One region of the Arthrobacter sp. PL16 genome, then DNA from elsewhere that is predicted to be linked to it. Evidence: riboswitches for the same ligand, from Rfam matches in the RefSeq annotation. Region 1 holds a riboswitch; each other region holds the start of a gene.
What was found. Region 1 has a riboswitch for S-adenosylmethionine ahead of RCH21_RS04710 (ABC transporter substrate-binding protein). Riboswitches for the same ligand answer to the same signal wherever they lie in the genome.

Region 1 (7,220 bases):
TCGGCTCCACCTGGAACGCCGCCTCGGCCCAGCGGACCGGCACCAACACGGAGTCGAAATACCTGCTGTTGCGACATGCCTTCGAGGTGTTCCGGTGTCCGGCCGTCGAGTTCCGGACACACTGGCTGAACCACCAGTCGCGCGAGGCGATCGCCCGGCTCGGCGCGAAGCAGGACGGCGTCCTTCGGAGCCACACCCGAGCCCGGAACGGCGAACTGCGCGACACCGTCGTCTACTCGATCCTCGTCCACGAGTGGCCCATGGTGCGCGACGGACTCCTCCACAGGATGACGCGCCATGCCTGATCCGTCGGCTCCTTCTGCCCGTCCCAGGCGGGACCGACCGCAGCCATCCACCGTGAGCACCGAGCTCTCAGGGCCGCAGTGACGCGAGGATGGCTTCCGCGCTGCCGGTCATGGTCCTGCCGAAGTTCATGCCCGCCCAGAGATTGAGGCGGTGTGCGTCCCCGACTGCCGCCGCTGCCGCCCGGAGGGGCGTGGTGAGGTGGTGCACTTCGGGATAGCCGAAGGGCGCATCATGATCGTGGTCACGCATGAATCCGTTCGCGAGCCCACGCGCGTAGCGGCCTGAGAACGCCTTCGTGACCGACGTCGAGATGAACTCACCGGACATCAGCGCTGCCCGGTGCGCCGTCTTCGTCCCCGCTTCGTCGGCCCGGAGGAACGCGGTCCCCGCCTGCACGGCGGCCGCTCCGCGCGACAGGACGACGCGCGTGTCCTCGCCCGTCACGACACCGCCGGCGGCGATGAGCGGCACGGGTACATCCCGGAGCTCCTCGATCAACTGGAGGAGCGGCGTCACCTCCGGTTCCGACGTCGGGTCGAAGGTCCCGCGGTGCCCGCCGGCCTCCGGACCCTGCACGCACAGGGCACGGGCTCCCGATTCGACAGCCCGATACGCTTCGGCGCGGGACGTGACGGTCAGGACGACGGCGACACCCGCCGTCGTCAGCGCCTCCATCACTCCGGACACCGGGATGTCGAAGGTGAAGGACACGACGTCCGGAGCGAGCTCGAGCAGCACGTCGATCTTATTCGCCCAGTCGTCGTCGTCGTATCGTGCGCGCCCGAGCGTCGTCGTCAGTGCGGCGGCATCTGCCCGCAGCGACTCCGCGTAGTCCGCGACGGCCGTCGAATCGGCGACGGAAGGCTGCGGGACGAACACGTTCACCCCGAACGGGGCTCCGGTGAGCGAGCGGGTGGCAAGGATCTCGGCCCGTACCGCGTCGGCCGACTTGTACCCCGCGGCGAGGAAACCGAGCCCTCCGGAAGTACTGACGGCGGCGGCCAACCTCGGAGTGGAGGGCCCGCCCGCCATCGGCGCCTGCACGACGGGCACGGTGAGCACGTCAAGGGAGAAGTGCCGGCCGTGCACGGTTCCTGCTGCCATCCCGTTCCACCTCTCCCGAGAACCGGCCGCACCTCACGTCCTGCCCATGCTCCGAAGATAGTCCGCGTTCGCCCGCAGTGCAGCCTTGTAGTGGTCGATATCGGGTGCATGAACCGCGTCGGCGAACGCATCGAGCAGGGCGCGAAAGCACGATCGGGCAGACCTGCCGCGTGCAGCGAGAGAGCTTCGAAGGCAGCCAGCGACGGCGAAGCAGGGAAGGCACGGCGCGCACGGTCGAAGACCTCCAGTGCCCGGTCATGCTGTCCGAGGTTGCGGAGCGTCGAGCCGTACTGGAGGTAGCAGCGGCGGAGCAGGTCCCCGGAGAGTCCTGCCGCGAGGGCGCGCTCGTAGAACGAGCAGGCGAGGATTTCCTCCCCTGCCGTGTCGTAGGCTCCACCGACCTCGTACAGTACCCGGGCCTGATGCGGATGCACCTCGAGGAGGGGCAGCAGGGCGGCGATGGTGGGTCGCATGTCGGAGCGGTCGCGAACCCGGAAGATGCGGTCGAGCTCGTCGTCGAGGGTCATCGTCCCAGTCTGTCCGACGACAGCGACGGCGCCCACCCGGAGCTGACGGCGATCGCCTCGGGACAGAGAAGGTCCTTCGGACCTTATGCGATCAGCGCCGCGAGGACGAGGATGTTGCGGTAGACGAAGGCCGGGACGCGGCTCGAGGCATCCGCTGGGGGCCTGCGGCACCGTGCGCCCTGCCGCTACGCTGTCAGCCATGACTGTTCTCGTGTTCCTTGACCCGGCCTACGACGACGGGAAGGTCGTCGATGCCTCGCAACCGCAGCTCATGGCCACCGATCTCGGCGCCACCCGCGGCGACGGGATCTTCGAATCGATGCTGGCCGTCGACGGCTCCCCGCGCAAGGAACAGGCCCACCTGAGCCGGCTTGCGTCGTCGGCCGCGGCCCTCGACCTGGACGTGCCCGACGCCAACGCCTGGAGCCGCGCGATCCGCACCGGCCTGCGCGAGTTCGCCGCCGCGGAACCGGATCAGGGCGATGCCGTCGTGAAGCTCATCGCCACCCGCGGAGTCGAAGGTGCCGGACGGGCGACGGCGTGGGTGCAGGTGGCACCCGTTCCCGCATCGACGCTGGCGCAGCGAAAGGCGGGCCTGAAGGTCCTCTTCCTCGAGCGGGGCTACGACAGCACCATCGCCCAGCGCGCACCGTGGCTGCTGATGGGCGCCAAGACCCTCTCCTACGCCGTCAATATGGCAGCCGTCCGCCACGCGAGGGCCAATGGAGCAGACGACGTCATCTTCACCTCCTCCGACGGCAAGGTGCTGGAGGGCCCGACGTCGACGGTCCTTCTGGCCTACGACCGGGATGGGCAGAAGACGCTCCTCACTCCGCAGCTCGAGAGCGGCATCCTGGCGGGCACATCCCAGAGTGCGCTCTTCGCGGCCGCCAAGGAGCAGGGCTGGGAGCTCGGCTACGGCCCGCTCGAACCCGACGACCTCCTCGACGCCGACGCCGTCTGGCTCATCTCGAGCATCCGGCTCCTCGTGCCCGTCCTGGTCCTCGACGGCCAGGAGCTCCGTACCTCCGCAGCCCTGACCGCCGAACTCACCGAGCTTGTCGATCGTTTCGTGTAATCCTCACCACAAAATGACGCTGAATGACCCTTTTCCTACGTCAAACGCTGGTTTCGCCGGTCCCGCGTTTTGACCGGGACCTCCGTGCTGCCATAGCGTTTTCATGAAATCAAGAGTTCCAGCCATCGGCCCTGGCCGGCTGGACAGCAACCCTCTCCCGTAGTGGGGTGCTCCAGGTGAAGATTCGGCCGCCGGGCCAAGTCCCCCGGTAGGCAAGTACGGCGTCGTGCGGCCCCTGTTCCGGATCCATCGGGACCTACGGCCCGCTACTACGCGCACAGCCCAGAACAGCGAGCGTGTCACCCAGCAACCAGCAGCGTTCCCCCTGCCGCCATGCGGCATCCCGGAAGAACCCGATCCATCGCCCGTACCCGGGCCAGCACCGAACAAGGACATCATGAACATCTCCCGCAAGGTCCTCGCGGCACTCGCCGTCCCCCTCCTCGCCCTGACGGTTTCCTGCGGCAACAGCAGCAGCAGCGAACCCGCCGAGACCACCGACGCCCTGGCCGGCAGCGACCAGCAGTCGCTGGACAAGTACACCACCGAGACCACCACCCCGGTCGAGGAGATCGACACGGCGGAACTCGGCCTCATCACCGACGGCACGCTGCGCGTCGGGACGCTGTCGGACGCGCCGCCGAACATCTTCCTGGAGGACGGCGTCTTCACCGGCTACGACAACGAGCTGCTGCGCGCCATCGGCGACAAGCTCGGCCTCGAGGTGGAGTTCGCCTCCACCGACTTCTCCGCGCTCCTCGCCCAGGTGCAGAACAAGCAGTACGACGTCGGATCGTCGTCGATCTCCACGACCGAGGCACGCCGCGAGAACGTCGGCTTCACCAACGGCTACGACTTCGGCTACATGGCCGTCGTCGCCAAGAACGGCTCCCCGGTCACCGGCTTCGATTCCCTGTCCGAGGGCACCCGCATCGGTGTGGTCCAGGGCACCGTCCAGGACGACTACGTCTCCAACACCCTGGGCCTCGAGCCCGTGCGCTTCCCGGACTACAACACCGTGTATGCCAACGTGAAGAACGGCCAGGTGGACGCGTGGGTAGCGCCGTCGCAGCAGGCCACCGGACAGGTGAAGGAAGGCGACGACACCACGATCGCCGAGACGATCATCAACACGGAGAACTTCACCGCGTATGCCGTGAACAGCGAGAACCAGCCGCTCATCGATGCCCTCAACGCGGGCCTCGACGCCGTCGTCGCCGACGGCACCTGGACGGAACTCACCAAGGAGTGGTACCCGGACCGCGAGATGCCCTCCGACTGGAAGCCCGGCAGCAAAGCCGTGGAAGTAAAGTAGCGGTCCCTGCATGGACGCCCTGGAACAGCTCGGCAAGACCTTCTTCGACTGGGAGGCGATGGCCGCCGTCCTGCCCGACCTCCTGACCGTCGGCCTGCCGAACACGCTCATGCTCGCCCTGGCCTCGGGGATCATCGGCACGGTCGTCGGCATGGTCCTCGCGATCATGGGGATCTCACGGAACCGGGTGCTGCGATGGATCGCACGCATCTATACGGACATCTTCCGCGGACTGCCCGCCGTCGTGATCATCCTGCTCATCGGTCTGGGGCTCGGTCCGATCCTCCGGCAGATCACGGGCAGCACCAGCCCGTACCCCCTGGGCATCCTCGCCCTGTCGCTGATTGCTTCGGCCTACATCGGGGAGATCTTCCGTTCCGGCATCCAGAGCGTGGAGAAGGGTCAGTTGGAGGCCTCGCGTGCCCTGGGCTTCAGTTACAGCTCGTCCATGCAGCTCGTCGTGGTCCCCCAGGGCGTGCGGCGCGTGCTGCCCGCCCTGGTGAACCAGTTCATCTCGCTCATCAAGGAGTCGTCGCTGATCTACTTCATCGGTCTCGTCGCCAGTGAGCGCGAGCTCTTCCGGGTCGGTAACGACGCCGCCAGCAACACCGGCAACCTGTCGCCGCTCATCGCGGCCGGCGTGTTGTACCTGTGCCTGACCATTCCGCTGACCCACCTGGTCAACTTCATCGACAACCGACTCCGCGTGGGCAAGAAGCAGAAGCCCGAACCGGATGAACTGGCCGCGAGGATCGGCGAAGGAGCAAAGGCGTGACGACCATCGAATCGGGAACCCTGACGGGGCAGAACCTGCACCTGTCCTTCGGCACCAACCATGTGCTGCGAGGTATCGACCTGCACGTGGAGCAGGGGACGACGGCGTCCGTCATCGGCCCGTCCGGCTCCGGGAAGTCGACGCTCCTGCGCGTCCTGAACCGACTGATCGAACCGGACGAGGGGGACATCCTGCTCGACGGACGGTCCGTCCTCAAGGACAACCCGGACGAGCTGCGTCGGCGTATTGGGATGGTGTTCCAGCAGTTCAACCTCTTCCCGCACAAGACGGTGCTGGAGAACGTCTCGCTGGCCCTCCGGAAGCTCCGCCGGATGTCCGCCGGCGAGGCGCGGGAGAAGGCCCTCGCCCAGCTGGACCTCGTGGGCCTGAGGCACAAGGCCGATGTCCGTCCGGGCAACCTGTCCGGTGGACAGCAGCAGCGCGTCGCGATCGCCCGGGCCCTGGCCATGGATCCCGAGGTGATGTTCTTCGACGAAGCGACCTCCGCCCTGGACCCGGAGCTCGTCAAGGGCGTCCTGGCCCTGATGGCGGATCTCGCTACGGCTGGCATGACCATGGTCGTCGTCACGCACGAGATGGGCTTTTCCCGCAACGTCTCCGACACCGTGACCTTCATGGATGGCGGCGTGGTCGTCGAATCCGGCCCCCCGGCCGCAATCTTCGACGATGCGCAGACGCCGCGCCTGCGCTCGTTCCTCTCGGACGTGCTCTAGCAGCACCGGAGTCACCCGACGGCCGCGACAGGCGAACCTGTCGCGGCCGTTCCGCGTCCGGCGACTTCTCCGTGTCCGGCCACTTCTCTGCGTCCGGCCACTTCTCTGCGTCCGACCGGTCCCCGAGCCGGTCAGGACAGGATGAAGTTCCATGTCCCGGCGAGGACGGCCGCCGTCACGGCGCCCACTGCGATCAGGAGTCCGACGACGGCGACGACGGCGTCGAGGCCCGAGAACGTACTCTCACGCGCCCACGTGCGCGTATCGCCCCCGAAACCGCGAGCCTCCATCGCCGTCGCCAGCCGGGTGGCTCGACGGATGGCCTGCACGATCAGACCGAAGGACTGCCCCAGCAGGTTGCGGGTCCGCGCGACCAGCGATCCGTCCGAGCCGATTCCCCGTGCATGCCGCGCGAGCCCCAGCGATTGCCACTGCTCCACGAGCAGCCCCACGAGCCGCAGGGACGCCAGCCCGCCGAGGACGAACCGGTGCGGCAGGTGCAGCTTCTGTGCGAGGGCGTCGGCGAGGTCCGTGGGGTCCGTGGTCAGCAGGACGAAGATGCCGGGAAGCGCGAGCGCCAGGCTCCGCAGCCCGACGGCGATGCCCGATGCGACGGAGCCCTCGGTGAAGAGGAACGGCCCGGCATCGACCAGGACACCGCCGCTCTTCTCGGCGAGCAGCGCGGTTCCGTAGGCGCCGACCGCAGCGGCGATGAGGAGTGGCCAGATCCGCCGGGCGAGTCCCCACAGACTGATGCCCAGGAGCGGCATGAGCGCGAGCTCGCAGGCCAGGACAACCGCGGCGCTCACCCAGTCGATACTCACGAGCAGGGCGAGGGTGATGGCGACGGCGGCGAACAGCTTCGACAGGGGATTCGCCCGCAGGAGCGTCCTGCCGGTGAGGACCGGAGTCAGGTAGTCGGTGCTCACGGGGACACCAGCCGTCCCGCTCCACCGGAGACGTGCAGGGTGGCACCCCCCAGGGCCTCGATGAACTCGGCGTCATGGGTCACCGACAGGACGGCCACTCCGTCGTCGATCAGTTCCCGTAGCAGGGTCACGAGCTCCGCCCAGGTCAGGGCATCCTGTCCGAACGTCGGCTCGTCGAGGATGAGGATCCGCGGAGCGGTAGCGAGCATCGTCGCCACGGACAGGCGCCGCTTCTCCCCGCCGGAGAGGGTGAAGGGATTGGCTCCCAGCAGGTGGGTGAGGCGGAGCCGTTCGGCGAGTTCGGCGGTCCGCCCCGGATTCACGGCAGCACCGACCCTCTGCGGGCCGAACTCGAGTTCAGCCAAGACGCTCGCGGTGAGGAACTGGTGCTCGGGCTCCTGGAACACCGTGCCGATGCGCTGCACGAGCTGCGACGAGCGCCAGCGGAACGG
Region 2 (7,220 bases), on a different contig from region 1:
TGATGGCTACGCGTGACATGGGGAACTCCTGACAGATATCGGATGACGTACTTCCGACGCTAGTCCCCGCCCCACGCACTGGCCACCGATGGTCGGGTGTTCTGCCGGTAGCGCATCCCTATTCCCGCCCTACTCGGGAAAGACTCGGGAAGGACTCAGGGCGCCTCGATGGGCAGCAGCAGGTCCTTGACCAGGGGGTCCGTCTCCAGGAACTCCTGGACGGCCGGGTCCGCGAACGCCTCCGTGAGCTTCCTGATGTTGTCGGTGTCGAGGTAATCGGTGCCGACAGTCAGCTGGGAGGCGAACTCGTCCGGTGCGGCCGGGGCGAAGATCTGCTTCTCGAGCGGCACCTTGGCGGCGACGTAGTACTCGGTGTAGCCGACGGCGGCGTCGAGGTCCGGCAGGGCACGGGACTGGGCGCCGAAATCCAGGAGCGTGAAGGTCAGGTTCTTCGGATTCGTCGCGATGTCATCCTGCGTCGCCTCCCACTTGTTGATGCCCTCCTTGAGGGTGATCAACCCGGCGCGTTCCAGGAGCCAGAGGCCCTGCGCCTCGTTGGCGGGGTCCGAGTAGAGCGAGACGGTCCCGCCGTCGGGGATCTGGTCCACGCTGGTGTACTTGTCGGACCAGATGCCGAAGCCCCAGCGGAAGACGGGCGTCACAGCGGTCTCGCGGAAGTCCGGGTTGGCCTCGAGCACCTGCCCGAGCCAGAGTTCGTGCTGGTAGACGGTCGCGGCCACCTCGCCCTCGCTGACGGCGCGGTTGATGGTGTTGCTGTCACTGAGTCCCTTGAACTCGATGTCGATCCCGTGCTTCGGGGCGACCTCGCGGTCGATGAATTCGATGAGCGCCTGCTCTGCGTGGTTCCCCTCGGCGGTGGCGACGAGGAGGGTGGCCCCATCCGTCTCGGCGGCGGACTCGGCGGGGTTGAGGAGCGGTACGGCGATGAAGGCACCGGCAGCGAGTACGACGACGGCGCCTCCCGCGATCCAGGGTGCCTTGCTCCGCTTCCGGAGGGTGAACCCGTGGTCGGACGCGGGGGTCCCGGGTGTAGGAGTGGTGGCAGGTGTGCTGTTCTCGGACATGGTGAAGCCTTTCTGGGCGCGCTGGAGGTAGCGCTGACGGGACGGAATGGAAGGGTGGGTGAAGAGAGGGTCAGGCGTGCTGCAGGCGTTTCTGCGGCGTCATGAAACGGACCAGGCGGTCGCCGGCGATCTGCACGACCGCCACGGTGACCACGAGGATCACGATGGTCGCGAGCATGACGGTGTTGTCGAAGCGCTGGTACCCGTAGGTGACGGCGACGTAGCCGATACCGCCGGCGCCGATGGTGCCCGCGATGGCCGAGTACTCGATCATCGCGATCACCTGGATGGTGAGGCCGCCGATCACCGCCGGGATGGCCTCGCTGAACTGCGCGGACCGCATGATCTGGAGGTTCGACCCGCCTGCCGCCCGTGCCACCTGCACGATGGAGGGAGGCACGGATCGCAGCGCGTTCTCGACGATCCTCGTGAAGAACGCGATGCCCGCGAGGGACATCGGCACGACGGCCGCTGCGATGCCGATGTTCGTGCCGGTGATGAACCGGGTGAACGGGACGATGGCCGCCATGAGGATGAGGAACGGCAGGGAGCGGCCGATGCTGATGATCCAGCTCAGCACCGCGTGCAGGGCCGGGCGTTCGTAGAGGCCCCCTGGGGCGACGTTGTGGAGGAGGACTCCGAGCGGCGTGCCCACCACGAGGACCACGACCATGACGATCCCGACCATGGTGACGGTCTCGCCGTAGGCGGGCAGCAGCAGGGCGGGAAGGTCGGCGAGGGGTACGTCGGCCCGGGGCAGGATGACGGCGCTCATGCCACGTCCTCTAGTGTCCCGGTGAGGACGCGGCCCGCGCCGGCCAGGAAGCCGCCGGACACGGCGTCGGCCGATCCGAGGGACGCGCGCGGACCGAGGGGCGGGCCGTCGTCGGGCGTTCCGCTCAGTCCGCAACGGGCCAGTGCAGCTGCGACGCGAGCGTCGTCGTCCGTCCCGATGCCGAGGGTCGCGCTGCCGGTGTTGACGCCGTGCACCGTCTCGACGGAGGCGCCGAGCAGGTGCACGGCCGTGCCGAGGTCCGCCGTGACACGCTGGATCCAGTCGCCCGGCACCACGGTGGAGTCATAGGTGACGAACCAGGTGCGCGTCCCGGCTTCGGGGCCGGCATGACCGCGGCGGGGCTGCAGCGAGCGCCCCAGCTGGGACTCGTGCGAGGTCAGGAGCTCCACGAGGGTGCCCTGCTCCACGATCCGGCCGTGGTCGAGGCGGGCCACGGTGTCGGCGACCTGCCGGACGGTGTCCATCTCGTGGGTGATGAAGACGACGGTGAGGTCGAGGTCGTCCCGCAACTGCCGGATGAGGCCGACGACGGACCGTGTGGTGTCCGGATCGAGTCCGGACGTCGCCTCGTCCGCCAGCAGGATGGAGGGCCGCAGTGCCAGCGCCCGTGCTATGCCGACGCGCTGCGCCTGCCCGCCGGAGAGCTGGAACGGATAATGCCCTGCCTTGTCCGCCAGGCCCACGCGGTCCAGCAGTTCGGCCACCCGCGCCCTGGCTTCGTTCGGCGTGACCCCCAGGTATTCGAGGGGCAATGCGATGTTCTCGGCGGCGGTCCGGCGGCTCAGGAGGCTCGAGGACTGGAAGACGGTGCCGATGCGCCGCCGCGCCTCGCGGAGCCGTTTCTCCGGCAGGCCCGAGAGCTCCTCGCCGTTCACGACGACGGACCCGGACGTGGGCCGTTCGAGCAGGTTGATGCACTGGGCGAGGGTGCTCTTGCCCGCGCCGCTCGGGCCGACGACCGCGGCAATGCGGCCCGTCGGTACCTCGAAGTCGAGGCGGTCGAGCACGGTGACGGCGGTGTCTCCGCGGCCGTACGTCTTGGTGAGTTGTCTCAGGGTGATCATGGGGTTCCTTGCACGTATCAGGGGTGACAGGGGCGCGTCAGGGGCGGACGGTCTGGAGGCGGTAGCGCGCGCCGCGGTGCTCCTCGGGCAGGCGGTCGCCCTTGCCGAAGAGCTTCTGGCGCAGCGTCCCCTCGGCGTACTCCGTGGGATAGGCTCCGCGCTTCTGCAGCTCCGGGATGACGTGGGTGATGACATCCTCGAAGGAGCCGGGTGTGATGGCGTACGCCAGGTTGAACCCGTCCACGTCGGTTTCCTCGACCCAGGACTGCAGCTCGTCGGCCACCTGCGCGCCGGAGCCCACGATCCGCGGCCCCAGGCCGCCGATGCCCGCCCACTCCGCGATGTCACGCACGGTCCAGGGGGCGCCGTCGTCGTTGACCTTCTGGAAGTTGGCGACGGCCGACTGGATGGCGTTGGACTTCACGTTGCCGATGGGCTCGTCGGGGTCGTAGGCGCTCAGGTCGATGCCGAGCCACCCGGAGAGCAGCACGAGGGCGCCCTCGTAGCTGACGTACTGCTGGTAGTCGGCGTGCTTTGCCTGCGCCTTCTCCTCGGTCTCGTCGGTGATGACGGTCAGCATCGTGTAGATGCGGACGGAGTACCGGTCGCGGCCCTCGGCCTCGACGGCGTCGCGGATCTTCGTGACGGCGTCCTTCAGGATGGGCTTGGTGGGCGCGCCGACGAAGACCGCTTCGGCGTTGCCCGCGGCGAAGGCGATGCCCCGCGGCGAGGCTCCCGCCTGGTAGATGACGGGCGTCCGCTGGGGTGAGGGTTCGCTGAGGTGGATGCCGGGAACGGTGAAGAAGGTGCCCTGGTGGTTGATGTCGTGCACCTTGGCGGGGTCGGTGAAGATTCCGGTCTCGCGGTCGCGGACGACGGCGTCGTCCTCCCAGGAACCCTCGAGCAGCTTGTAGAGCACCTCGAGGTACTCGTCCGCGTGGTTGTAGCGCTCGTCGTGTTCCAGCTGGTCCTCGTTACCCATGTTCCGCGCTGCGGAGGGGAGGTACCCGGTGACGACGTTCCAGCCGACCCTGCCGTTGGTCAGGTGGTCGAGCGTGGAGAGGCGGCGGGCAAAGGGGTAGGGGTGTTCGTAGGCGGTGCCGGCGGTGACGCCGAAGCCGAGGTGCTCGGTGACCAGGGCCATCGCGGAGACCAGCAGGAAGGGATCGTTGACCGGCGTCTGGGTGCCCTGCCGCAGGGTCGCCTCGTTGGATCCGCCGTAGACGTCGTAGGTGCCGAGGACGTCGGCGATGAAGATGCCGTCGAACAGGCCCTTCTCGAGCGTCCGGGCGAGGTCGGCCCAGTAGCGCAGGTCCTTGTAACGCCAGGACTGGTCCTCCGGGTGGCGCCAGAGGCCGGGCGACTGGTGGCCTACGCAGTTCATGTCGAACGCGTTGAAGCGGATGTGGCGGGGTGCAGCGGGCATGGGGATCCTCATGTCAGGGCACTGCCGTAGGGAAGCGCCATACTTGTCCGCACGGTGCATGCCGGACCGAATCCTCACCTGGGGCACCCCGCTACAGCGAGAGGGTTGCCGTCCAACAAACCAGGGTTTTGCGTTGGAACTCTTGATTCTGGTGACGAGCCTAGGTCGGCGGTGACAGCGGCGTCCAGAGCCGATCGTCACGCGGCGTCATGAATGACCGGCTACCGGAGGTAGGACGCCCCGTTGACGTCGATCACGGTGCCGCTTACCCAGAGCGGCGCCTCGGTGGCCAGCCAGGCCACGGATTCGGCTACGTCCCCGGGCGTCGCCACCCGCCCGAAGGGGCTCTGCGCCCGCACCGCATCCCCGCCCGGGCCGTCGAGCACGCTCCTGCCCATGTCGGTCTCCACGAAACCCGGAGCCACCGCGGCCGTGAGGATGCCGTGGGGCGCGAGGGCGACGGCGAGCGACTGCGTCATCGCGTGGAGGCCGGCTTTGCTCGCACCGTACGCCGGCGTTATCGGCTCGCCTCGGTAGGCACCGCGCGATCCGACGCTGATCAGGCGTCCACCCGACGGACCCGAGGGACGCTCGAGGAGGTGGCGCGCCACCAGCCAGGACAGGTTTGCAGGGCCCAGCAGGTTGACGTCGATGGTCCGGCGCCAGGCCTGCTGCCAGTCGCCGAAGGAGGTGGTGTCGATGGGATGAGCCTCGAAGATCCCTGCGTTGTTGACGAGGACGTCGACGCCGCCGAGGCCTGCGACGGCGTCGTCGACAATCTGCCGGCACGCGTCGGGATCACCTGCATCGCCCACCACGACCACGTGGCCCGAGCCGGGCAATCCGCTCCGGACAGCCTCCGCTGCCGCCACGTCCCGCCCCGCGTGCACCGCGACCCGATGTCCACGGGAGGCCACTTCGTGGGCGATCGACGCGCCGATGCCTCGACTCGCCCCGGTCACCAGGATGTTCGATGTCATGGATCAGACGCTACAACGTGCACGGGCCGGACGCCCGAGGCGTGCAGCCATGGACACCCGGCCCGAACCCGCTGTGAGCCTTGCTACGCTGAAAGGCCATGCCCGAAAACTCCGCCGAAGGAGCCCGATGGACCCGTTCGACGCCCGTATCGACAGCGGGATGCTGATTCTGCGCTGGCGGCGTGGGGTCGAGATCACCCACTCACGCGCTGTGGCTGCAGCCCGGGCGCTCGCGGAATTCCACGGTCCAACAGCCCTGCCGCTCCTTGTCCACATGCACGGAATCAGCGGCGTGACACCCGAGGCGCGCATAGGGATGATGGGCTACCGCGGCTTCTCGCGGGTCGCGCTGGTCGGCGAGGACGTCATCGACGAGGTGATGTCCGGCTTCTCGCACCGCTCCCCCACGACCACGCGCTACTTCACCTCGGAGCCCGACGCCGTGGCGTGGCTCATGGACAGCAGCGCAGCCCCGGTGCAGGCACCCGGGCTCGACTGACCTGCTCCTGGTTCGACCAGGGCAACACCTGCGCAACCCCGCCGGCGTCGTTGACCGCCCTGTGCGGCGAATGCCAGAGTGACTGCATGAGCACCGATCATCCCGGAGTCGAGGTCAGCACCGACGAGGCGAAGAGCCGTTACGTCGCCACGCTCGACGGCGATCCCGTCGGCTTCGCCGCATACGAGCGGTCCGGCGACACGATCGTCTTCACGCACACCGTCGTCGACGAGGAACTCGAGGGCCAGGGCGTCGGAAGCACGCTCATCCGGCACGCCCTCGACGACTCCCGTCTCCGGCGCCTCACCGTCGTGCCGGAGTGCGAATTCGTGGTGGCGTTCATCGAGGACCACCCCGAGTACCGGGACCTAATCGCTTAGGCCCACCCGACTAGCCGCTCGCGGTAGCTAGAACTGGATGCCGCGGCTGAGCCCGCCGTCGATCAGCAGATTGGCGCCGGTGGTTCGGCTGGAGCGCGGGCTCGCCAGGAAGACGACGGCGTCCGCCACCTCCTGCGGCGTGCCCATGCGGCCCGTCGGGTTCAGGCCCATCGCGGTCGCGAAGAACTCGGGGTTGCCGGCCTCGATGCCCTGCCACACTCCGCCCTCGTGGTACGTGTTGCCGGGCGAGACGGTGTTGGCGCGGATGCCCTGTGCGGCGAGCTGGAAGGCGAGGCCGGCCATGTAGGCGATCAGGGCGGATTTCACTGTCCCGTAGGGGCCGGAGGCGAAGTCCACCTCGCGGCCGGAAACGCTCGAGATGGCGGTGATCGACGGCGTCGAGCTCTTCCCGAGATAGGGCAGCGAAGCCTTCACGAGACGCACCGTACCGAGGAGGTCCACCCGCAGGCTCTCCTCCCAGTTCGCCTCGGTGTCCTCGATCGCCAGTGCGCTGACATTGCTCACCACAGCATCGATGCCACCGAAGTCCGCCGCCACGGTGTCGACCCAGGCCGGCACCGCCAGGCTGTCGCCGACGTCGAGCACGTAACCGCTGACACGACCCGCCAACGACGCAAGGGCCTCCTCCGTCGCCGCCACCTCCCCGGCGTCGCGGGCACAGAACGCAACGTTCACGCCCTCCTGCGCGAAGGATTGCACGATCGCGCGGCCGATGCCCTTGGTCCCGCCGGTGACGAGGGCGGTGGTGCCGGTCAGATGCAGATCCATGGTTGTCCTTCAGTCGGGTTGCGGTGTTTCGCTGGAACAGGGACGCCGGTCAGCGCAGCCCGGCGCCCTGCCGTCGCAGGTGCGCATGGAGCCCGCCGTAGGCATCAGCGGCTGGGAAGAGTGCCTTCGGGGCCTTCACCACCACGCTGTAGTTGACGTCCACGGCGTTGGCGATCGGCGCGAGCGCCGTCTGGGTCAGGA
Region 3 (7,220 bases), on a different contig from region 1:
GCCCGAGCTTCTCGGCATCTGCGACCGCATCTATACCCTCGCCGAAGGCCGCATCACCGCCGAAGTGCCCATCGGGCAGGCGACCCCCGAACTTCTCATGCAGTACATGACCAAGGAAAAGGACTGATTCCATGGCAACCACAGTCAAAGACCCCGCAGTGACCGCACCTCCGCCTCCCGTGAAGCACGGGCTGGCCTTCCTCACGAGCCGGCTGCGTCAGATCGGCATCTTCGTAGCGCTCATCGTCATCGTCGCCCTGTTCCAGGTGCTGACCGGGGGCGCGCTGCTCATGCCGGACAACGTCTCGAACATCATCGTCCAGAACAGCTACATCCTGCTGCTGGCCATCGGCATGGTCATGATCATCGTCGCCGGGCATATCGACCTGTCCGTCGGGTCCGTGGCGGCCTTCGTCGGCGCGATGTCCGGCATCATGATCCAGGACTGGGGCTTCACCTGGTGGGTGGCCTTCATCGCCTCGCTCGTGATCGGCGGGCTCGTCGGCGCCTGGCAGGGCTTCTGGGTGGCCTACGTGGGCATCCCCGCCTTCATCGTGACACTCGCGGGCATGCTCGTGTTCCGTGGACTCACGCAGATCGTGCTCGAGAACCAGCGCATCACCGGGTTCCCCGAGGAGTACCGCCAGCTCGGCGGCGGCTTCCTCTTCCCCGGGCTCTTCCCACCGGAGACGAACCTCCTCGACTGGACCACGGTGGTCCTCGGCGTCGTCGCCGTCGTCCTCCTCGTCGCCAGCCAGCTCCGGGGGCGGGCCACGCGCGCGCGCCTGAAGCTCGAGGACGAGCCCGCGGCCTGGTTCTTCACCAAGCTCGCATTCATCGCCGCCATCATCCTGGGCTTGACCTACCTGCTGGCCGGCTCCCGCAGCGGAACGCCGATCGTCCTCGTGGTCCTCGGCATCCTGATCGTCGCCTACAGCCTGGTCATGAGCAACAGCGTGTTCGGTCGCCACATCTACGCTCGCGGTGGGAACCTGCAGGCCGCACAGCTCTCGGGCGTCAACACGAAGCGCATCGACTTCATGCTCTTCGTGAACATGGGCGTGCTCGCGGCCCTGGCGGGACTCATCTTCACCGGCCGCCTGAACTCGGCCGGCCCGGGTGCAGGCAACCTGTTCGAGCTCGACGCCATCGCGGCGGCGTTCATCGGTGGTGCAGCGGTGACCGGTGGCGTGGGAACCGTGATCGGCGCCATCACCGGCGGTCTCATCATGGGCGTGCTGAACAACGGCATGTCCCTGCTGGGTGTGGGGATCGACGTCCAGCAATTCATCAAGGGCATGGTGCTCCTGCTCGCCGTCGGGTTCGACGTCTTCAACAAGCGCCGCGCCTCCAACGCCCTCAAATAGGCCGGCAGCAGGAAACGAAGAAAGGATGGGCAGGGCGCGACGTCCGCGACCTGCCCATCGATCACCGAACTATGAGCGCCGCTTCGAGGCTCATTCCCCAACGGGCCTCGAAGCGGCCTTCTCATTCCCGCAGCTCTGTGGCGCGAAGAGCCGATCGGGGCTCAGACACCGCAGCGACCTACGCCCCACCCCGGATACCCGGTGGATCCTGTCCAGCAGGCGTAGCCTTCGCATCTCCGGCGGCGGCAACAACGACGGCGGCGGCGGCGGCGGCAGCTCCGGCGACGGATCCACCCTGCGCCACGCCGTCGTTCCTGGCTGCAGCGGCTTCAGCGGTGGCACCGGCTCCGACGCCCAGGGCTCCCTCGACGAGCCGCACGACATCCTCGCTGGTTTCGGCAGCCCTCAGGGAGGCGGTGAAGTCCTTCCGGATGAGCGATCGCGCGAGCTTCGAGAGCACCTTCAGGTGCTCCGCGTCGGTGCCGGGTGACCCGGCGATGAAGAACACGAGGTCAGCTGGGCCGTCCTTGGCACCGAAGTCGACGGCGGGGGACAACCGTGCCACGGCGAGCGTCGGGACGAGCACGGCTTTCGACCGGCAATGGGGGAGGGCGATTCCCCCAGGGATTCCTGTCGCGGTTCTCTCCTCACGTGCCAGGGCATCGGCGTAGAGGCCGTCCGCCTTGCTGGCGCGTCCCTGTCCCGCGACCTGTTCAGCGAAGTAGCGGATCACCGAGGACCGGTCTGTGCCTACATTCGCATCCAGGGTGACAAGCTCCGGAGTGATGAGATCGGACATTGGACTTCCTCCTGTGCAAAGGGTGTTGCCTGGGGTGCGTCCGCTACGGCCTGGACGGCCGGCACCTACCGTCGTCGCGTCCCCTGCTGCCGGTCGAACAGTCGCATCCGTCGCTGATGCCGAGGGACCTGACGAAGAAGCCCTACGAGGTGATCTGCCGCTTCGAGGAGATGATACCCGTGTTGAACCCCGCCAGGTTGAGCCCGCCGTGGAACCGCGCATGCTCGATCTTGATACACCGGTCCATCACGACGTTCAGGCCGGCTGCTTCGGCGTCCCGCGCCACGTCCTCGTGCCAGGAACCGAGCTGCAGCCAGAGCGTTTTCGCGCCGACGTCGAGCGTCTCCTTCAGGACGGAGGGGAGGTCGTCGTGCTTGCGGAACACGTCGACGACATCGGGAACCTCGGGCAGGTCCTCGAGGGACGGGTAAGCCGGCTGCCCGAGGATCTCCTTGGCCACCGGATTCACGAAGTAGAGGCGGTACGGGGAACTCGACTGGAGGTAGGTGGCCACGAAGTAGGACGCGCGCGACGGCTTGTCCGACGCCCCGACGATCGCGACGGACCGCGCGTTCCTGAGGAGCGCGAGGCGTTCGGGTGCCGACGGGCCTTCCCAGGTACGTTCCGGTGCAGTACTGCTCATGCTCCCACTCCTACCGCGCGCGTTGCCGAGGCGTCGTCGTCGTTTCCTCCGGCGGACTCCTGCGGGAGGTCGTCGAAGGCTTCGTCGGAGGCGTCGAAGGCGAGGTCGAGCGCCTGGTCGAGATCCCAAAGGATGTCACCGAGGTCCTCCAGCCCCACGGAGATGCGCACGAGGTCCTCGGGTACGCCGGCCGCGACGAGCTGCTCGGCGGAGAGCTGCTGGTGCGTCGTCGAGCCCGGATGGATCACGAGGGTGCGCGAATCACCCACGTTCGCGAGGTGTGAGGCGAGTTGCAGCGACTCGATGAATTTCTGCCCGGCCTTGCGTCCGCCCTTGATGCCGAAGCTGAACACGGACCCGGGGCCCTGGGGCAGGTATTTCTTCGCGCGCTCGTGGTGCACGTGCGTGGGCAGGCCCGCGTAGTTGACGTACTCCACGCGGGGGTCGGCCTGCAGCCACTCCGCCACGGCCTGGGCGTTCTCGAGGTGTTCGTCCAAACGCTGGGCCAGGGTCTCCACACCCTGCAGCAGCTGGAATGCGGACATGGGCGAGAGCGACGGCCCGATGTCGCGGAGCTGCTCGGTCCGGAGCTTCGTCAGGAAGCCGTACTCACCGAAGTTCGCCCACCACTGGATGTTGCCGTAGGAGGGCACGGGCTCGGTCATCATGGGGAACTTGCCGTTTCCCCAGTCGAACCTGCCGCTCTCCACGATCACGCCGCCCAGGGTGGTGCCATGCCCACCGATGAACTTGGTGGCGGAGTGGATGACGATGTCCGCGCCGTGCTCGATCGGCCGCACGAGGTACGGCGTGCTGAGCGTGGAATCGACGATGAACGGGACGCCGGCGTCGTGGGCCACTTTCGCCAGACCTGCGAGGTCCGCGATCTCCCCCGAGGGGTTCGCAATGACCTCGGCGTAGACGGCCTTGGTGTTCTCGCGGATGGCGGCTGCATAGTCGGCGGGATCGGTGCCGGGAACGAAGGTGGTCTCGATGCCGAAGCGCCGCAGCGTCACGTCGAGCTGCGTCACGGTCCCGCCATAGAGCTGTGAGGCCGCAACGATGTGGTCGCCGGCCTGGCACAGCGCAGCGAAGGTGAGGAACTCCGCGCTCATGCCCGACGCCGTCGCTACCGCGCCGATGCCGCCTTCCAGCGATGCGATGCGCTCCTCGAAAGCCGCCACCGTGGGATTACCGATGCGCGAGTAGATGTTGCCGTACTTCTGCAGCGCGAAGAGGTTTGCGGCGTCGTTCGTGTCCTTGAAGACGAACGACGTCGTCTGGTAGATCGGGACGGCTCGGGCGCCATGGGTGGCGTCAGGGGTGCCACCGGCGTGCAGTGCACGCGTGCGGAAACCGAAGGAGCGTTCTGCCATCAGACACCTGCCTTGCTGGGGAGGGTACCGGCGAGGGTCTCGCCCGGATCGAAGTCGACGCCTGCCTTGCGTGCCGCATCCGCTTCGAGTTCACGCACGATCGGCAGGATGTCGGTGCCGAAAGCCGTGACCTCCTCCTGGAAGTGCAGGTAGCAGGTGAGGAACAAATTGACGCCGATCTTCTTGTACTCGACGATCCGCTCGGCAATCTGCTCCGGGGTACCGATGAGCTGGGTCTTGAAGCCGTCGTTGTACTGCACGAGGTCCTCGAACGAGGAGTCCGCCCACATGCCCTTGCCATCCTTCGTGGAGGCGCCGGCTTCCTGCACCGCGTCACGGAAACCCTCGACCGCGGGCCGGTGCGCCTTCTCGACGATCTCGCGCAGCGTGTCGCGGGCCTCCTTCTCGGAGTCGCGGGCGATCACGAAGCCGTTGAGTCCGTAGCGGGGGCGCCGACCCACTTCGGCCGCGGACGCCTGGACGCCGGCGATATTCTCCTTGAAACCCTCGAGGTCCTTGCCGTTCGAGAAGTACCAGTCAGCGACGCGCCCGGCAGTAGCCTGCGCCGCCGTCGAGTTGCCACCGAAGAAGACTTCCGGATGCGGGCGTCCCGGAACATCCACGGGAGCGGGGCTCAACGTGAAGTTGTTGATGTTGTAGTACTTGCCGGACTGGGTGTAGCCCTGCTCGGTCCACAGTCCGCGCAGGATCCGGATGAATTCCTCGGTGCGGACATAGCGCTCGTCGTGCTCGAGCCACTCGAGGCCGAAATTGACGAACTCGTCCTTGAGCCAGCCGGAGACGATATTGACAGCGGCGCGGCCGTTCGAGATGTGGTCCGCGGTGATGATGAATTTTGCCAGCACGCCGGGGTGCCACATGCCGGGATGGACGGCGGCGATGACCTTGAGCTTCTCGGTCGCAGCCAGGAGGGCGAGCGAGAAACTCGTGGCCTCATGCTGCTTGTCCGCGCCGTAGGAGGCGGCGTATCGAGTCTGCGAAAGGGCGTACTCGAAGCCGGCGTCCTCCGCGATGCGCGCGAGCTTCTTGTTGTAGTCGAAGTCCCAGCTCGTGCGCTGCTCGATGGTCGAGACCACCAGGCCGCCACTGACGTTGGGAACCCAATAGGCGAATTTCAGGGGGGTGGAAAGGTCGGCGACGCTCATTATCTCCTCCATCGTCCTGGCAGTAGCACCCTCATGTCGCCGTTCGATGGCGGCAGCCAGGGTTGCTGCGGCTTCATGGAGCCAGGTCTCTCAGCCGCTCGGGATGGTCGGTTCGAGTCTGACACCGGGACTCTGCAGAACCAAACAATGTGTCCCCGTATGAGGCGCCGCCGAGCTGGCTTCCAGCCGTACCGGGAGTCTTGACAAAGTTGGGGACAACAACAAAGACTGGCCGTGGGAGCGCTTCCACGGCGGGTGGAGGTCGCTACCGATCGGGCTTCCACGCCACCATCCACAGTATGAGGAGCAATGATGCTCAGCATTTCCAGGACCTGCGCCATGACGCTTGCACTTGCAGGAGTCCTCGCCTCCACCGCCCTGTCGGCAATCCCGGCCGCAGCACAGGGCCCCACGGGCGGGCAGCCGACGTCGGGGGAGCCGACCGCCACCGAGTTCTACGTCCCCAAGCAGAACCACTACCACGAGGCACAGCGCCAGATCGCGGACCTGCGGTCCTCGGGTGACCGGGCGGCGGCCGACAGCCTCAGCGCGATGATCTCCACGCCCCAGGCCGTCTGGGTCACCGGCAGCGATCCGACGACGGTGACGCAGGAGGTCAGGAACACCACGCACCGCGCCGCGGGCAAGGGGCAGGTGCCTGTACTGGCCGCCTACAACCTCCCGTTCCGGGACTGCTCGCAGTACTCCGCCGGTGGCGCAACGGACGTCGCCGGGTACAAGGCATGGGTCGATGCGCTCGCCGCGGGAATCCAGGACAGGGCGGCCATGGTGGTGCTCGAACCGGACGGACTGGGCATCATCCCCTGGTACACGGCACTGGACGGCAATCTCGAGTGGTGCCAGCCGGCGGAAGCGAATTCCGCGACTGCCGCCGCCGAGCGCTTCGAGATGCTCAACTACGCGGTGGACCAGCTCAAGGCCCTCCCCAACACCAAGGTCTATCTCGACGGGACGCACAGTGCCTGGCTGGGGACGGGTGAGATCTCGAGCCGGCTCGTGAAGGCCGGTGTCCAGAAGGCCGACGGCTTCTTCCTCAACGTCTCGAACTACGAGCTCACCGAGCGGCAGCTGAAGTTCGGCTCGTGGGTCTCGCAGTGCATCTACTACGCGACGGAGATCAAACCGGGCGCCTACGGATCCTGCGCAAGCCAGTATTACCCGGCTTCGCCCTCCGACTTCTCCACCTGGGGTCTGACCGACGCCTGGTATGCACAGAACGTGGGCGCTGCCGCCAATGCCCCGTCCTCCGATGAGCTCGCGCACTTCGTCATCGACACGAGCCGCAACGGCCGGGGCCCCTGGGTTCCCTCGGCCTCCTACCCCGACCCCCAGGTCTGGTGCAATCCGCCGAGCCGCGGGCTCGGCTACCTGCCGACGTCCGACACCGGCAATGAGCTCGCCGACGCCTTCCTGTGGATCAAGGTCCCGGGTGAGTCGGACGGAGAATGCAGCCGTGGTCTGACGGACAACGATGGAGTCGATCCCGAGTGGGGCCGCGTCGATCCTTCGGCCGGCGCCTGGTTCCCCGAGCAGGCCGTGGACCTGATCGCCAACGCAAGCGCACCCGTGCGCCCCTAGCTGCCAGGTCCACGACGTTTCTCTCGGAAAGGTTTGGGCGGCCCCACTCGCATCCAGCGAGTGGGGCTGCATGCTTTCCGGCGCCTAGGGTTGAGCCATGGAGGAATGGAAGACGGCGACTCGCCTGCAGGAGCGCAGGCTGTGGAACACCCTGACCTGCGTGGGCGTCGTCCTGACCCTCGTTCTCGCCGCCAGTATCCTCGTGGCGATCCGATACTCGGATGATCAGCCGACGGTCTGGTTCCTGGTGCAGCAGGCGGTCCTGCTCGC
Region 4 (7,220 bases), on a different contig from region 1:
GCTGACCCGCCGTCCGGAGGTATCTGATGGGTTGGATCGCCGGCGCCGCCGTTCCTCGATGCAACACATTGCGAGAGATGGAGCGTCCAACCGCTCTCGCCGCAAGCGCCGATGCGCTCAAGAGGGCCGAGATCCTAGTGAACAGTGAAGGGCCGCCATCGGTGGCGGGCGCGTTGCTCGATTCCTCCATGGTGGGGCCCAGTTCCAGCGTGGCGAACTGAAAGCTAAGGAGTTCTGAGTCGAGACCTTCCGATGGGGTGAACCGGCGTCGTACTGTGATCACGTGATCGTCCCCAGAATTTCCCAGCACGCCGTGGCGGTCGCGGATCACTACGACGAGCTCGATCCGGTTTATCGTCGGGTGTGGGGCGAGCATGTCCATCACGGGCTATGGGGGACGGGTCGCGAGACACCCGCCGAAGCTGTCGAGGCTTTGGTCGACACTGTCGGTGATCGATTGGGCCTGATGCCCGGCGAGGCGTGCGTCGACATCGGCTGCGGCTATGGCTCCACCGCAAGGCAGCTCGCGATCACACGCAGGGTTCGCGTTACCGGCTTGACACTGTCCGCCGAGCAGACCATCTTCGCCGCCGCGCATCCCGTAGCCGATGTGGTCATCCATCTCCGCGATTGGCTCGTCAACGGGCTGACCGATGCCTCAGCCGATGCCGCCTGGGCCATCGAATCGAGCGAGCACATGGTCGACAAGCCCAGGTTCTTCGCCGAGGCGCATCGCGTGCTGTCGCCCAGCGGCCGGTTCGTGGTCTGCGCGTGGCTCGCCGAGACAGATGCCGGCGGTTGGAAGGTTCGGCACCTGCTCGAGCCGATCTGCCGCGAAGGGCGCCTGCCCTCGATGGGTACGCGCGAGGATTATGAGGCCATGGCGATAGCAGCGGGCTTTGCGATCGCCGGCTACGAGGATGTCAGCAGCCGCGTCGCGCGGACATGGACGATCTGCGCCCGCCGACTCGTGAAGGCGTTGCTCGTCGATCGCCACACCCGTCGCCTCGCCCTTGGCGGACGCAATCGCATGTTCCTACTGAGCATTCCCCGCCTGATCCTGGCCTACCGCACGGGGGCCATGCGCTATGGGATATTCACCCTGTCGAAGGCTGGGGAGAACGGGGAACCACGCGGCCCCGGCACATCAGCGCATGAGGAGCCGGCCTGATTGCCCGCACCACTGCGGTCACTGACGTGCAATCCGGTTCGTCACTCGCGCACGGTCCGGTATAGGCGGTTCGCCTCGGTCAGCGCGCCGAGTGCACCAGTGCTTGCGGCGACGCCGTCGTCGTCACGCAGTCTGTTCCAGACTTGCCATGACGCTGCCGTCCGGCCGCTCCGCCACGGAGTCAAATGTGACGAATGTGACGCGGAATGTGGCCCAGGTTAAGGAGTACGCGTCAGAAAACGTCATGCAACGCCATCTCGCCGCAGCTTTGCGCCGGGGACGTGCGCGCTGCTTAGAGTAGTCCTACAAACCATCAAGAGCGGCCGAGAGATCTGGCTTGTTGACGCCGCAGCAACCATTCGACTGTCCTCCCACCAGGGAGAGCAGCGGAAGCGGTGCTCCTGCCAGAACCGATGGAGACACATCAGTGAACAAAGCTGAAGTCCCAGCGTGCTTGCAGCCAGGCATCGCTGGTTCTCAATCCGTTCGCTGATTCCCTCCCTCGGCCGTATCGAGGAGTGGAATGACATCGAACGAGTGGGCAGCGACACCGCCATCCTTGTCCTACGAGCTGTACCCGCCGGCCACCCCAAAGGCAGCCGAGGCCGTACTTCGTACAATCGACGAGCTTTCGGCTACGAACCCCGACTACGTGTCGGTGACTTTCAGCGGCACGCCCGAGCGTCGTCGGGCATCGATCGACCTGATCGAGCACCTCGTCCGCAACACCAGGCTACGTCCGCTCGCTCACCTGACCTGCGTGGGTGAAACACGCGAGAGTCTGGAGCTGCTGGTGCGGCAGTTCCTCGGACTGGGAGTGAGGGGGTTGCTGGCGCTCCGAGGGGACCTGCCACAGGATGCGGACGTAGCCCGCGGCGATCTGCCATTCGCCCGCTTCCTGGTGGAGCTGATCCGGGACATCGAGGGCCGGCACACCGCCACCTTGGCGGGCGGCAGGCTAGCAGTGGGTGTAGCCGCTTACCCGAATCGGCACCCCGAATCGCCGTCGTTCCTGCACGATATCGAGGTGTTGGTCTCCAAGCAGCGTGCCGGCGCAGACTTCGCCATCACACAGGTCTATTTCGATCCCACGCACTATGCCCGGCTGGTTACAGCGGCCAGTGCCGCCGGCGTCACGATGCCGATCATTCCTGGCGTGATGCCCATGGCCAACGTCGGTCGGCTGGAACGTCTTGCCGTTATGACCGGGGTGCGTCCGGACAAAGCACTACTGCACCGGTTGGAAACGGCGTCGGACGGCGTCGAACGTCGGCGGATCGGTGTGCAGGCGGCGGCCGTGCTGGCACAGGCAGCCTTCGATGGAGGAGCCCCCGGCTTGCACCTCTATACCTTCAATGACCACCGCGCGTCCGTCGAGGTCATCGAGCAGCTCGACCTGCCGGCTATCCGCACACTCGCCGACGTCGTCCCGGCTTGAGCCGGCCTAGAGACCAGACCTCACCTTACGTACGAAGGAGAACTTCATGAGCACCGAATGTACTTTCCCCGCCGCGACAATTCTTGGCTACCCGCGCATCGGACCGAACCGAGAGCTCAAGAGGGCGGTCGAATCGTACTGGGCAGGCGGAATCGATGAGGCGGGTCTGCAGCGCGTTGCTGACGAACTGCAGGACCGCACGGTCGCGCGTCTGGTCGAGTTGGGCCTGAGCGCTGCGGACTCCTCCATCCCGGCCGACTTCGCGCTCTACGATCAGGTGCTGGATGCTACTGCTGCGCTGGGAGCCCTGCCGGCCCGTTTCGCTGACCTGGCCGGCGATGACGGTTCCGTTGGCACTGCTGAATATTTCACGCTGGCGCGCGGGGACGGCGACCGCGCACCGCTGGAGCTGACCAAGTGGTTCGATTCGAACTACCACTATCTTGTGCCCGAGATCGGCACGGCGACGACATTCTCGGCTGGGGCGCATCGGCTGACAGCGACCGTCCGGCGGCAGCGGGAGCGCGGCGTGGTGTTGCGTCCGGTGCTGGTGGGGCCCATCACGTATCTGCTGCTCGCCAAGGCAGAAGAGGGTTCGCCCGAAGGGTTCGACCCGCTGTCCCGTATCTACGACGCAGTCGTGGCGTACGCGGGTATTCTCGCGTCACTGGCGGAGGCAGGGGCCGAGTGGGTGCAGCTGGATGAGCCGGGCTTGGTCGGCGATCGCGGCGGTGCGTTGGCAGCCCCGGGCGGGCTGGTCGAGCGGGTGTATCGGCAGCTGGCAGGGACCGCAGAACGCCCGGCACTACTGGTCACCACCGGCTACGGCACCGCCGGCAACCCGGCAAAGCCAGGTGAGGCGCTCGCTGTGCTCGCGACTGCCGGTGTCGAGGCTGTACATGCGGATCTCGTCAAGGGGGCCAAGCCTTCCGCCGAGGCGCTGCAGGCGTTGGGCACGACACGTCTGGTTGCCGGCGTGGTCGATGGCAGGAATGTTTGGCGGAACAATTTGCAGGCCTCGCTGGAGGTGTTGGAGCACCTGCAGGGTGTGACAGGCACCGTGGTCACGGCGGCGACGTCCACCTCGCTGCTGCATGTACCGCATGATGTGCAGGCCGAGACGGCCCTGCCGGAGCACCTGCCGGCCTGGCTCTCCTTCGCGGACCAGAAGGTGCGTGAGGCGGTGGTGCTGGCGCGAGGTCTGGACGGGGGCCGACCGTCCGTTGCCGCGCAACTGCAGGACGCCGATGCGGCGCTTCGTCAGCGGGCGCGCTTCGACGGCGTCGTCGTCGACCGGGTGCGCAACCGTACGCGCGATCTGACCGAGGAGGCCTTCACCCGAGGCCCCGCTGAACGGAGAGCCGAGGTACAGCAGCAACGGCTGGGACTGCCGGTGCTGCCGACCACCACGATCGGTTCCTTCCCCCAGACCGGCGAGGTGCGAGGTGCCCGGGCTGCGGTGCGCAATGGCAGCATCTCCCAGGCGGAGTACGACCAGTTCCTGCGGCAGGAGATCGCGCGCGTCGTGCAGTTGCAGGAGGGCCTTGGGCTGGATGTGCTGGTGCACGGCGAGCCGGAGCGCAACGACATGGTCCAGTACTTCGCGGAGAACTTCGACGGTTTCGCGGCCACCGAGCAGGGTTGGGTGCAGTCCTACGGCTCGCGCTGCACGCGTCCGTCCATCCTGTGGGGTGACGTGTCCCGTCCGCAGGCCTTCACGGTGCCGTGGATCAGCTTCGCGCAGTCGTTGACCGAGCGGCCGCTCAAGGGCATGCTCACCGGTCCTGTCACCATCCTCGCCTGGTCCTTCGTTCGTGACGACCAGCCGCTGGGTAATACCGCCAATCAGGTGGCGCTGGCGTTGCGGGATGAGATCGCCGACCTCGAGGCTGCCGGGATCGCGATCGTGCAGGTTGACGAGCCCGCCCTGCGCGAACTGTTGCCGCTACGCTCGGCGGACCACCAGGCATACCTGACGTGGTCGGTCCGGGCTTTCCGTCTGGCGACTGCGGGCGCGGCTGACCAGACACAGATCCACACGCACCTGTGCTACTCGGAATTCGGCGAAGTGATCTCGGCCATCGATGGGCTGGACGCGGACGTCACCAGCATCGAGGCCGCCCGCTCACGCCTCGAGGTCGTCGAGGACCTGGCCGGTTTCGGCTATTCCCGCGGAATCGGCCCTGGCGTATACGACATCCACTCGCCGCGCGTGCCCTCTGAGCAGGAGATCACCGCTCTCATCCGCACGGCGCTGGCTGCCCTCCCCGCGCAGCAGTTGTGGATCAACCCGGACTGTGGCCTGAAGACCCGGGGCTACGAGGAGACCGTGGTGTCGCTGCGCAACCTCGTCGCTGCAGCCAGGACTGTGCGGGAGGGCACAGACATTGGGGAGATCGAGCAGGCCCTGGCACATTCCTGACCGGTCCGCGGACCCGCTGCTCCGCTTCTGCATCCCGGGGGCAGGACTGCCTGCGCAGCCCTGCCCCCGCATCTCGACCCCGACCATGTGACTACCGCTGACGAAGGAGCCCTCTCCATGAGCACCGGCGACCCTGGCTGTACAGCCACCTCCCAAATCCATGCAGGTTACGAACCGCAGGCCCCCTACCGGCCGATAGCGGTACCCATCTACCAGACCGCCGCGTACGAGTTCCCGGATTACGCATCGGCCCGGCGGATGTTCGCGCTCGAGGAACCCGGCTTCACCTACAGCCGGACAGGCAATCCGACCGTTGCGGTGCTCGAGAATCGGATGGCAGCACTCGACGGCGGCGTCGGCGCGCTGGCAACCGCCACAGGGCAGGCAGCGGTCGCCGTCGCCCTGCTGTCCCTTGTGCAGGGAGGTCAGCACATCGTCGCCTCCTCGAAGCTGTACGGAGGAACGGTGGACCTGCTCACGGACACCTTCGCGGATTTCGGGATCGAGGTCAGCTTCGCCGACCCGGCGGACCCGGGTGCCTGGCGCGCGGCGGTCCGCCCTACGACCAGGGCGTTCCTGACCGAGTCCATCGGCAATCCGATGGCAACGCTGCAGGACCTTCCCGCAATTGCAACGGCGGCCCATGATGCCGGGATCCCATTGGTGGTGGACAACACCCTGGCGACTCCGGCGCTGTACCGACCGCTGGACCATGGAGCCGACGTCGTCGTCTACTCCGCCACGAAGTTCCTCGGCGGGCACGGGACAACCCTCGCCGGTGCGGTGGTCGACGGCGGACGCTTCGACTTCGCTGCCTACCCGGACAAGTGGCCGCAGATCACGCGACCGAAGCGCCGTTACGGCGGAGCGATCCTCTGGGACCGCCACGGCCACGGCGCCTACCTGGCGCTGGCACGCAGCAAGTACCTGCACGATCTCGGTCCCTCGCTCGCTCCGGCCAGCGCCGCCCAGATTCTGCAGGGGCTGGAAACCCTGGACATCCGGGTGGCCCGGCACGGGCAGAACACCCGAGAGGTGATCCAGTTCCTGGCAGGCCACCCGGCCGTCGCCGCAGTGCACCACCCCTCCACCCCGGGCCACCCCCAGGCCGAACTCCTCGCCAGGGATTTTCCGGCCGGGGCAGGCAGCGTGTTCTCCTTCGATCTGGCCGCGGACCAGGAGCACGTCGGGCCGTTCATCGACCGGCTGCGGCTGTTCAAGCTTGTAGCCAATGTGGGGGACACCCGATCCCTGGTGGCGCACCCGGCCTCCATGACGCACTGCCGACTGAGTCCGGAGCAGCGCGCCGGCGCCGGCATCACGGGGAGCACCATCAGGCTCTCCGTAGGGCTGGAAGCCGCGGCGGATCTCGTCGCGGACCTGGACCTGGCACTGGCCCCGCTGGCCGGGGTCGCCGAGCCGACGGGCGGACCCCTCGCCGCCGTCGGCCACGCAGGAACCGGCGCCTGAGATGGCTCAGTACTCGGGATTCAACACCACCGCCGTCCACGCCGGACAGGAACCGGATCCGTTGACCGGAGCGGTGATCCCACCGATCTACCAGACCTCCACCTTCGTGCAGGACGGTATCAACGTGCTGCGCGCCGGCCACGAGTACAGCCGGGGATCGAACCCCACCCGCAACGGGTTCGAAACCCAGCTGGCCGCGCTGGAACGCGGGACGGCCGCTTTCGCTTTCGCCTCCGGCCTCGCAGCCGAGGACGCGCTGCTGCGTGCCCTGCTCAAGCCCGGCGACCACATCGTGCTCGGCGGGGACGGCTACGGCGGGACGAACCGGCTCATCAACGGGCTCCTGGGGCCCTGGGGTGTCACGAACACGGCCGTGGACATCACGGACCTGACAGCTGTGGGCGCCGCAGTGAGGCCAGGTTCCACCGCACTGTTCTGGGTGGAGACGCCGTCGAATCCGCTGCTCGGTATCGCGGACCTGATCGGCTGGGCCAGGTTGGCGCACGACGCCGGGGCGCTGCTGGTCGTGGACAACACCTTCGCTTCGCCCTACCTGCAGCGACCCCTGGACCTCGGCGCGGACGTGGTGGTGCACTCGACGACCAAGTACATCGGCGGGCACTCGGATGTACTCGGCGGTGCCGTCGTGGTAGCGGACCGAGCCTTTCGCGGCAAGGCGTTGGCGGAGTCCGTGGGGTACCAGCAATTTGCCGGCGGTG

Region 2: another riboswitch for S-adenosylmethionine. It lies ahead of RCH21_RS13230 (LLM class flavin-dependent oxidoreductase); the one in region 1 lies ahead of RCH21_RS04710 (ABC transporter substrate-binding protein).
Region 3: another riboswitch for S-adenosylmethionine. It lies ahead of sfnG (dimethylsulfone monooxygenase SfnG); the one in region 1 lies ahead of RCH21_RS04710 (ABC transporter substrate-binding protein).
Region 4: another riboswitch for S-adenosylmethionine. It lies ahead of RCH21_RS16895 (methylenetetrahydrofolate reductase); the one in region 1 lies ahead of RCH21_RS04710 (ABC transporter substrate-binding protein).

The regions. Positions count from the first base shown of each region.
Region 1 is NZ_JAXCIC010000002.1:210,271-217,490, reverse strand. It holds gene RCH21_RS04730 (GNAT family N-acetyltransferase) at 1-305, shown strand, start outside; gene RCH21_RS04725 (nitronate monooxygenase) at 373-1,410, opposite strand; partial or broken gene RCH21_RS04720 (tetratricopeptide repeat protein) at 1,611-1,883, opposite strand; gene RCH21_RS04715 (aminodeoxychorismate lyase) at 2,137-3,015, shown strand; SAM riboswitch class IV at 3,123-3,240, shown strand; gene RCH21_RS04710 (ABC transporter substrate-binding protein) at 3,413-4,330, shown strand; gene RCH21_RS04705 (amino acid ABC transporter permease) at 4,341-5,105, shown strand; gene RCH21_RS04700 (amino acid ABC transporter ATP-binding protein) at 5,102-5,839, shown strand; gene RCH21_RS04695 (energy-coupling factor transporter transmembrane component T family protein) at 5,971-6,768, opposite strand; gene RCH21_RS04690 (ABC transporter ATP-binding protein) at 6,765-7,220, opposite strand, start outside.
Region 2 is NZ_JAXCIC010000006.1:156,354-163,573, forward strand. It holds gene RCH21_RS13210 (SDR family oxidoreductase) at 1-19, opposite strand, end outside; gene RCH21_RS13215 (MetQ/NlpA family ABC transporter substrate-binding protein) at 156-1,085, opposite strand; gene RCH21_RS13220 (methionine ABC transporter permease) at 1,156-1,860, opposite strand; gene RCH21_RS13225 (methionine ABC transporter ATP-binding protein) at 1,857-2,945, opposite strand; gene RCH21_RS13230 (LLM class flavin-dependent oxidoreductase) at 2,983-4,371, opposite strand; SAM riboswitch class IV at 4,406-4,519, opposite strand; gene RCH21_RS13235 (SDR family NAD(P)-dependent oxidoreductase) at 4,593-5,351, opposite strand; gene RCH21_RS13240 (STAS/SEC14 domain-containing protein) at 5,479-5,850, shown strand; gene RCH21_RS13245 (GNAT family N-acetyltransferase) at 5,937-6,230, shown strand; gene RCH21_RS13250 (SDR family NAD(P)-dependent oxidoreductase) at 6,258-7,019, opposite strand; gene RCH21_RS13255 (acetamidase/formamidase family protein) at 7,069-7,220, opposite strand, start outside.
Region 3 is NZ_JAXCIC010000007.1:153,362-160,581, reverse strand. It holds gene mmsA (multiple monosaccharide ABC transporter ATP-binding protein) at 1-127, shown strand, start outside; gene mmsB (multiple monosaccharide ABC transporter permease) at 132-1,367, shown strand; gene RCH21_RS14305 (PTS sugar transporter subunit IIA) at 1,546-2,166, opposite strand; gene RCH21_RS14300 (CoA-binding protein) at 2,309-2,809, opposite strand; gene RCH21_RS14295 (O-acetylhomoserine aminocarboxypropyltransferase/cysteine synthase family protein) at 2,806-4,185, opposite strand; gene sfnG (dimethylsulfone monooxygenase SfnG) at 4,185-5,363, opposite strand; SAM riboswitch class I at 5,357-5,461, opposite strand; gene RCH21_RS14285 (glycoside hydrolase family 6 protein) at 5,691-6,950, shown strand; gene RCH21_RS14280 (hypothetical protein) at 7,048-7,220, shown strand, end outside.
Region 4 is NZ_JAXCIC010000015.1:300-7,519, forward strand. It holds gene RCH21_RS16885 (hypothetical protein) at 78-221, shown strand; gene RCH21_RS16890 (SAM-dependent methyltransferase) at 284-1,171, shown strand; SAM riboswitch class I at 1,479-1,591, shown strand; gene RCH21_RS16895 (methylenetetrahydrofolate reductase) at 1,695-2,609, shown strand; gene metE (5-methyltetrahydropteroyltriglutamate--homocysteine S-methyltransferase) at 2,656-5,031, shown strand; gene RCH21_RS16905 (O-acetylhomoserine aminocarboxypropyltransferase/cysteine synthase family protein) at 5,149-6,501, shown strand; gene RCH21_RS16910 (cystathionine gamma-synthase) at 6,503-7,220, shown strand, end outside.